Regions from separate parts of the Marinococcus sp. LNHM3E3-2.2 genome, predicted to be linked through region 2. Evidence: riboswitches for the same ligand, from Rfam matches in the RefSeq annotation. Region 2 holds a riboswitch; the other holds the start of a gene.
What was found. Region 2 has a riboswitch for thiamine pyrophosphate ahead of ACTRXF_RS07890 (thiamine phosphate synthase). Riboswitches for the same ligand answer to the same signal wherever they lie in the genome.
Positions count from the first base shown of each region.

Region 1: another riboswitch for thiamine pyrophosphate. It lies ahead of tenA (thiaminase II); the one in region 2 lies ahead of ACTRXF_RS07890 (thiamine phosphate synthase).

Region 1 covers NZ_JBQLIC010000023.1:12,947-17,125, reverse strand. Annotated here, with positions in the region: gene ACTRXF_RS15865 (DUF2254 domain-containing protein) at 1-1,259, shown strand, start outside; gene ACTRXF_RS15860 (NADPH-dependent FMN reductase) at 1,324-1,884, shown strand; TPP riboswitch at 2,019-2,122, shown strand; gene tenA (thiaminase II) at 2,260-2,955, shown strand; gene ACTRXF_RS15850 (ECF transporter S component) at 2,955-3,548, shown strand; gene ACTRXF_RS15845 (ABC transporter ATP-binding protein) at 3,545-4,179, shown strand, end outside.
Region 2 covers NZ_JBQLIC010000004.1:212,474-216,652, forward strand. Annotated here, with positions in the region: gene ACTRXF_RS07880 (potassium/proton antiporter) at 1-166, shown strand, start outside; gene ACTRXF_RS07885 (AEC family transporter) at 224-1,123, shown strand; TPP riboswitch at 1,176-1,275, shown strand; TPP riboswitch at 1,332-1,434, shown strand; gene ACTRXF_RS07890 (thiamine phosphate synthase) at 1,477-2,088, shown strand; gene thiO (glycine oxidase ThiO) at 2,078-3,202, shown strand; gene thiS (sulfur carrier protein ThiS) at 3,186-3,386, shown strand; gene ACTRXF_RS07905 (thiazole synthase) at 3,391-4,155, shown strand; gene ACTRXF_RS07910 (ThiF family adenylyltransferase) at 4,152-4,179, shown strand, end outside.

The DNA of each region.
Region 1 (4,179 bases), on a different contig from region 2:
TTATTCCAGGATGCTACGGTATTCTTAGCTTAATAATAGTAATAGGCGCTTCTATCATGGATCAGCAGGTGCTGCGGCCGGTTTACAATAATATGCCTTCTATGCTGATCGTGGAAAATAACACTGCTACTTCTTTATACAGTGCATTAGTGACGGCATTGCTGACGTTGACAACCATAAGTTTTTCTTCGATTATGGTCGTTCTGACCACGTATGCCACACAGTTTACCCCAAGGGCTCTGCAGGATTTCATGAAAAGCCCGACGACGCAGCATACACTTGGGGTATTTACGTTTGGGGTATTATTTACTCTGGTAAATATGCTGCTTTTTTCGAGCGAAGGCAGTAGCCAAATTTTGATGCCAATGCTGACAGTTCTTGTGGCGCTTGGCTGTCTGGCTTTTTTTATTATCTTTATTTATCACTCCACCCAGTGGCTGCAGGTGAATCATTTGATCAGCCATATAAGATCTGATGCCTCCAGGGTGATCCGGGATGCCTACACTTATTCGGGGGTGCACAGCTTCAGCGAATGGAGCGATGATTTTCGAAATGACGAAGAAGCAATCGTTTATGCCGAACGGTCGGGGTATACCAATATGGTGAAAATGCCTGAACTGATTGAATGGGCCAGGCAGCAGGGAGCCGTGGTCGAATGCCTGTTCCAGGTAGGAGACTACGTTCATCAGGGAGAGCCTTTATTTCGCTATTGGTCAAAGCATAGTTTATCCTCGAAAATATTGAGAAGTTTTTTATTAGTAGGAGAAGAGAGAAGCAATGTTCAGGACATTGAATTCTCCATGCAGAAAATTGTAGAAATAGCGCTGCGGGCCATTTCGCCTGCAATCAATGATCCACACACAGCAGCGAACTGCATCAACCGTATTGGGGCACTGCTTTCCGAACTCAGCCATGAACACAAAAATGACCAATACTTCGCTGACAATCAGAATGAGCTGCGGTTATTCATGCCTGTAAAACCCTTTAGGGAGTATTTATATAAAAGCTTTTATCAGGTGAGATTGTACGGTTACGAAGATATTTCGGTAATGGGAGCCTGCATGGAAGCACTGACGATGCTCGTGAAAACAGGAGATCCGTCTGTGTTAAAGGAAGTGGATTCATTTTCCCGTTACATGGAGCAGGCGGTCGCTCCGGAACAGCTTGCGGACTGGGACAGGGAATACTGGGAGGAGCGTGTGCAGAAAAAGAACACAGCTCTGCATCAGGCACTTACAAAAAGTAAGCAGATAACTTGAAACAGCCAGTAACGTGCGTGTATGATATGTAAATGAAGTTCAACACGAAAGGATGAAAGTTCAAATGAAAGTAGCAGCTATCGTAGGAAGTATTCGCCAGGAATCATTTAACGGAAAGTTAGTGGAGTACATGCAGGATCGTTACAGTGACATCATGGATATTGATATTTTAGATATCCGCGATCTTCCGCACTATGATCAGGATGAGGAAAGCAACGCTCCGGACTATGTGCAGGAATACAAGCGTTCTGTACGTGAAGCGGACGCCGTGCTTATCGCCACTCCGGAATATAACGGTTCGATTTCCGGCGTGCTTAAAAATGCTCTTGACTGGAACTCCCGGGTCGATTACGACTTTGCCGGCAAACCAACCATGCTTGTAGGAGCTTCTCTTGGAGGCCTGGGCACAGTGAAAGCGCAGATGCATCTTCGACAGATTCTGAGCGCTCCCGGTATGAGTGCAAAAGTACTGCCTGGAAATGAAGTACTGATCGGAGCCGTCCATGAAAAAATGAATGAAAACGGAGATTTAACAGATCAGGGCACGATTGATTTTCTTGATAATGTCGTAGCCGAATTCGAACGTTTTTATCAGGAAACGCGGGCTGTGGCTAACCGCGCGTAATATGCAGAAAAACCCTGCTGGCATAGGCCTGCAGGGTTTTTGAATGCAGATTTTTGCTCAGAGGGAGAAGGCGGATTATAAAAATCACCTTTGACTTCCTGACATAATATGATAAAGTGTAGACAACTTAATAGGGAATCCACTAGGGGTGCCGAAAGCGGCTGAGATAAGGACTAACCTTAATCCCTTTGAACCTGATCTGGTTAAGGCCAGCGTAGGAAAGTGGAGACGGCAGAATACGTCTATTTCAAAAGCACAAGCTTTACCATAGAGGACGTTTATTCTAAGCCACTCCACCAATGGAGTGGCTTTTTTTACCCCATTGGTCCTGACTGCCCGTAGTGGTTCCCTCCTAATTTAAAGGAGGAAGTTACAATGAAATTTTCAGAGCTTTTATGGCAGGACACAGAGCACATTTTTGAAGCCTGCTGGAGAAATCCGTTTGTACAGGGTATCGGGAAAGGGGAGCTCCCAAAAGCATCTCTTATCCATTACGTGAAGCAGGATTTTGAATACTTAAACGCCATGATCAAGGCAAAAGCAATTGGGGTAACAAAGTGTACGTCAAGAGAAGACATGGTTATGTTTAAAGATACCATTGATTTTGTTTTAAACAGCGAAACGCACCCGCATCATAATTTGTGTGAGCAGGCGGGCGTGGGCTATGAGGAATTGCAGGGCTATGCGCTTGCTCCGGTATCTCAGCATTACGTGCTTCACATGCTGCACCATGCCGAAAAAGGAACACTTGGTGATGTAATTGCGGTAACGCTTGCCTGCCCGTGGGTGTATTTGTATGTGGGTGAAAGGCTGATGGAGGAAGTGCAGCCGGACGAAACCCATCCGTTCAATGACTGGATTCGTTTTTACGGGGACCGTGAGGAACGGGAAATGTACAAATATATTGACCGCCTCGATGAACTGGCAGAAACAGTCACAGAAGAAGAAAAACAGCGCTGGCGGACGTTGTTTATGGAAGGATGCCAGCTTGAGTATATGTTTTTTGAGGACGCTTATTATGCAAAAGACTGGCCCTTTGCCAGAACGTTAACAGACGGGGAAAAAGTCTAATGATAAACAAACGCTTAAACCTCCGGGATATTGTCGTCATCTCGTTTATTTCAGCAGTTCTCGGCGTCCTTTATCTTCTTTGGGTGCTGCTGGGACAAATGGTTACCGGCATCTTCGGTCCAGTTGGAGGAGGCCTGATGGCGGGCTTCTGGATCCTTGCGCCTGTGATTTGTGCCTATATCGTTCAAAAACCGGGAGCGGCGCTGCTTTCAGAGCTTATTGCGGCCGGCACTGAAGTTATGGCGGGGTCTGTCAGTGCAGGAGCAGTGCTCGTGCTCGGCTTCACCCAGGGGCTCGCTGCAGAATTGATTTTCGCTCTGTTTTTCTACCGGGTGTTCCGTCTGCCAGTATTAATGCTTGCCGGGTCGGCCGGAACGTTTGCTGCATTTTTAACCCAGTATGTCCTTTATGGATTCAGCCAGTACGCAGGTTCTGTTGTTGTATTTATGCTGGTAACCATGCTTATAAGCGGCGCTCTTTTAGCCGGATGGGCAGGGAAAAGCTTTGCGGATGCGCTGGTAAAGACTGGAGTGCTTGACCGCTTCGCCCTTGGCCGTCAATACCGTCTCGGCCAGCAGAAGGATGCTGTATGATTTACGCAGACAAATTGACCATTGCGTACCCTTTTGCTAAGCCTTCGATAGAAGGTTTTTCAGCAGAAATATGTACTGGGGAAAACGTGCTGCTGCTCGGTCCGAGTGGTTCAGGCAAAAGTACGCTTGCTCTCGCTATCCAGGGAATTCTTCCGCGTTCTGTGGAGGCGGAGGTTTCGGGCGGTCTGAGCGTGTTTGGGGAAAATCCGGCGGTGAAAAGTATTACGGAGGCCGCCAGGCAGGCGGCGCTTTTGTTCCAGGACCCGGATACCCAGTTCTGCATGCCAACTGTTCGGGAAGAGCTTGTATTCACGCTTGAGAATCTGCGGGTGCCTGCAGGTGATATCGAGGCCCGCGTGCACGAAGCCTTACAATTTACAGATATGCTTCACTGCATTGATGCCCGTATCGACACACTGTCCGGCGGGATGAAGCAAAAAATAGCTGTTTCCTGTTTAGCTGCTGTGAATCCGCGGATATGGATTCTGGATGAACCGCTCTCCCAGCTCGATCCGGTAAGCCGGCAAGCAGTGGCTTCGCTTCTTGGCCGCATTGCAGCAGATAGTGATAAAACACTGGTTTTGATTGAGCATCAATTAAATGAAGTAATGGAGTGGGTAGACCGGGTGAT
Region 2 (4,179 bases):
AAGCATTGAATTTCCCGCATCTGCGCTGATCAGCGCGATTGTCCGGGACGATGAACTGGTCACTCCGGTTGGTGAGACAATAATCCAGGCCGGTGATTATTTGTATATTCTTGTATCACGTAAAGAAAAACGTATTTTAAAGCAGATGCTGCGGCACGATTACTGAGAAAAAGCGGCCAGCGTTAAGAGGCATTAAATTTGAGGAAAGAAGGAAGGGCTCCGCATGGGTGTGCTGATCAATGTATTGATCCCAATCATTTTAATATTTACGATTGGCTATTTGCTGCAGAAAAGACAGGCAGTGGATATTCGGCCGGTGTCGGCTGTCGCTCTTTATGTATTGACGCCTGCGCTTGTTTTCCGGACATTCTATGAAAGAGAGCTGAACAGCGATATGCTGTCGATGGCTCTGTTTTCCCTGGTATTTTTAGCGGTTATGACCGGGCTGATCAAATTAGTGTCCTACGTGCGTAAATGGCCGAAAGCTAACGAAACCGGCATGATGCTCTCTACCGTGTTTATGAATGCGGGCAATTACGGTGCTCCGTTAATTGCTTTTGCGTTTGGTGATACAGCCTTTGCCTACTCTATCGTTTTTATGGTCATTCAGACGATGCTGATGAATACTGTAGGCGTCTATATCGCAAACAGTGCCAATATGGATGCGGCTGACGCGTTCCGGACGGTACTGCGGATGCCGGTATTTTATGCACTGCTCGCCGGTATTGTCTTCCAGCTGACCGGGATACCGGTCGGAGCGACCTATTATGAAGCCCTCGATATGCTCGCGAGCGCTGCAATACCGGTGGTTATGATTATCCTGGGGATGCAGCTTGCACGCATATCCGTCAAAAGCATGGATTGGAAGCTTGTTAGTGCAGGTACGTTTTTACGGCTTGTATTCGCGCCGGCTCTCGCTTACGTAATTGCCCTGCTGCTGCAGACCAGCGACACGTTAACGACCGTGCTGGTTGTTTCAACAGCGATGCCGAGTGCAGCAACCATGGCAATGATTTCTGTACAATTTGATTCCAACCCCCAGCTTGTTTCGAGTATTACACTGGTGACGACTATTTTAAGCGTTCCTTCCCTGTGGGTGGTGCTGTCGATTTTCCAGGCATAAAATTCCGCATCGAATTGACGGAAGAAGAGTACCGCGTTATGATATAAATAATACCAACCACTAGGGGTGCCTGTTGGCTGAGACAGCGTAAAGCTGATCCCTTTGAACCTGATCTGGATTATACCAGCGGAGGGAAGTGGGGAAGAGATGCCAATACGACTATCTCCCCCGCTTTCTAAATGAAAGCGGGGTTTTTTGTGGAAAATATTATATTTGCTGGGGGTGCCTGCTGAGGCTGAGACCGGAGAAACATCCGGAACCCTTTGAACCTGATCTGGAGAGCCAGCGGAGGGAAGCAGCCATGTTGAACCTTTTAACAGGCAGCCTCCTTCCTTCTGGAAGGAGGTTTTTTTATGGATTACAAACCGAAGCCGTGTATACATGCGGTATCGCCGCCGGATATAACAGTGGGGGCGTGGGGCGAAAAAACGAGGGAGCTCACAGGAATCGTCGATTACGTGCATATACGGGCGCCTGAATGGACAAAGCGTGAAAAGGAAAGGGCCGTCGAGCTGGCATTAAAAGAAGGAACCGCCCCCGCGCAGCTGATCATAAATAATGAACCGGAGCTTGCTGCTGCATATGGGCTGGCCGGTACCCACCTGCCGGAGCGTCGTACAATCTATCCGGCATCTGTAAGCTGGGGGCAGTCGATACACTCTGTAGAGGCAGCGAAAAGAAGTGAACAGGAGGGGGCATCATGGCTGTATTTTGGTCATGTGTTTGCCTCAGACAGTAAACCTGGAAAGCCGCCGCGCGGAGTCCGGGCGTTGAAAGCTGTGGCGGAAAGCGTCCGCATCCCCGTGATTGCCATCGGAGGAATTGATGCTGACAAGGCAGCAGAAGGTATAAACTGCGGAGCGTCCGGGGTGGCAGCCATTGCATATTTTTATGATGCGGCAGAACCCGGGAAAGCAGCCGAAGAGCTCAGAATCCGGTTAAGGAGTGATGACAATGAAGGCTGATACAGAAGTTCTTATTGTGGGCGCAGGGGTACAGGGATGCTCGCTTGCATATCAGTTAAGCAAACGGGGGCGTCGTGTGATGGTCATCGAAAAAGAAACCATCGCTTCCGGAGCATCAAAAGCGGCTGCCGGTATGCTCGGAGCCCAGTCTGAATGGGAGGGGCCTGGCCTTTTTCAGGAATTCGCCCTGGAAAGCCGGGCGCTGTTTAAAGAACTGGTCCCTGAAGTGGAAGCGATCAGTGGAATGGACGTTTCCTATGTGAACAACGGGATGCTGAAGCCTGTATGGGATAAGGCGGGCGAAAAAAAATACCAGCGCGCTGCAGGAAGCAGCTACGGCGCGGAGTGGCTTTCGCCATATGAAGCACTGCGCAGGGAGCCGGCGCTTTCCGAAAATATACGGGGCGCCTGGTCCATTCCAAAAGACGGCCAGCTTCGTGCCTATGAATGGACAATGGCTCTTGCCAAAGCAGCAAAGGCCCGCGGGACAATGGTACGGGAAAATACTTCAGTGGATCGTCTTTTGGAAGCTGACGGCCGCGTTTACGGTGTGAAAACAAGTGAAGGAGTTGTTGAAGCGGAAGAAGTTGTTTTTACCGGGGGAAGCGCCGGGGCGGAGCTGTTGGATGAGAAGCAGTTCACCCTCTATCCGGTGAAAGGGGAGTGTTTGTCCGTACGCATGCCCCGGGAGAATTTGAGACACACCCTCCACACTCCGCAGGTGTATATTGTTCCGAAAAAGGACGGGGAAATCTTTATAGGCGCTTCAGAAAAACCCGGCGACTCGAGTACAGGTGTCACTGTAGCTTCGGTACAGGAGCTGATGAAAGCAGCTGTGCATTTAGTGCCGGGGCTGAAGCATGCGAATATTGAAAGGCTTTGGAGCGGTGTCCGGCCGCAGACAGGAGACGGGCTGCCATATATGGGACAGACCGAACGGGGTTTGTGGGTAGTGACCGGCCATTACAGAAACGGTATTTTGCTTTCAGCACTGAGCGGAAGCTGGATGGCTGACCGGATCGAGGGGAAAAGCGTTCGCGAGGACTGGAAGCACCTGTTTGCCGTAGATCCTCAAATACGAAAGGGAGGAATTATTCATGCAGATCACGCTTAATGGTCAATTACAGAATATTGAGAACAGTACCACGGTAGCCGATTTACTTGAAGAGCTTCAGATCGCCCACAAAAAAACAGTGGTGGAGCGCAACGGCACTATTGTAATTGAAGAATTTCACCAGCAGGAAGGTTTAATGGACGGGGATAGAATCGAAATCATTCATTTTGTAGGAGGCGGATGAACAAATGCTTAGTATCGGCAATATGACGTTTGAATCGAATTTATTTCTCGGCACCGGGAAATATAAAGACGCCAGGACGCAGCTGCAGGCTGTAGAAGCATCGGAAACAGAGGTACTGACCTTTGCCGTTCGCAGAATGAACCTGTTTGACAGCAGCCAGCCTGATCCATTTGAACAGATGGACGTCTCAAAGTACCGGCTGCTGCCAAATACAGCCGGGGCCAAAACAGCTGAAGAAGCTGTGCGCACTGCGAAGTTGGCAGAGGCGGCCAACATGTGTGACATGATTAAAGTAGAAGTGATCGGCTGCGATAAAACGCTTCTGCCGGATCCCGTGGAAACGCTACGGGCCTCAGAACAGCTGCTGAACGAAGGGTTTACTGTCCTTGCCTATACGTCCGATGACGTTGTGCTCGCCAGAAAGCTTCAGGAGCTTGGGGTTCATGCAGTGATGCCAGGGGCCTCCCCTATAGGCACGGGACTTGGGATCATTAACCCTTACAACCTGTCCCACATTATTGAACAGGCGGAAGTCCCGGTGATTGTAGATGCAGGTATTGGGAGTCCGAAGGATGCTGCTTATGCCATGGAGCTCGGCGCTGATGGTGTCCTGCTGAATACGGCCGTTTCGGGCGCGGGCGATCCTGTAAAAATGGCAGAAGCGATGAAATTGGCAGTGAGGGCCGGAGCGCTTGGCGCAGAAGCAGGGCGCATAGATAAAAAATTCTACGCCCAGGCGAGCAGCCCTTTAGGAGGCCTCAGTATTTGAATACGGAAGAACGTTTTTCCCGGC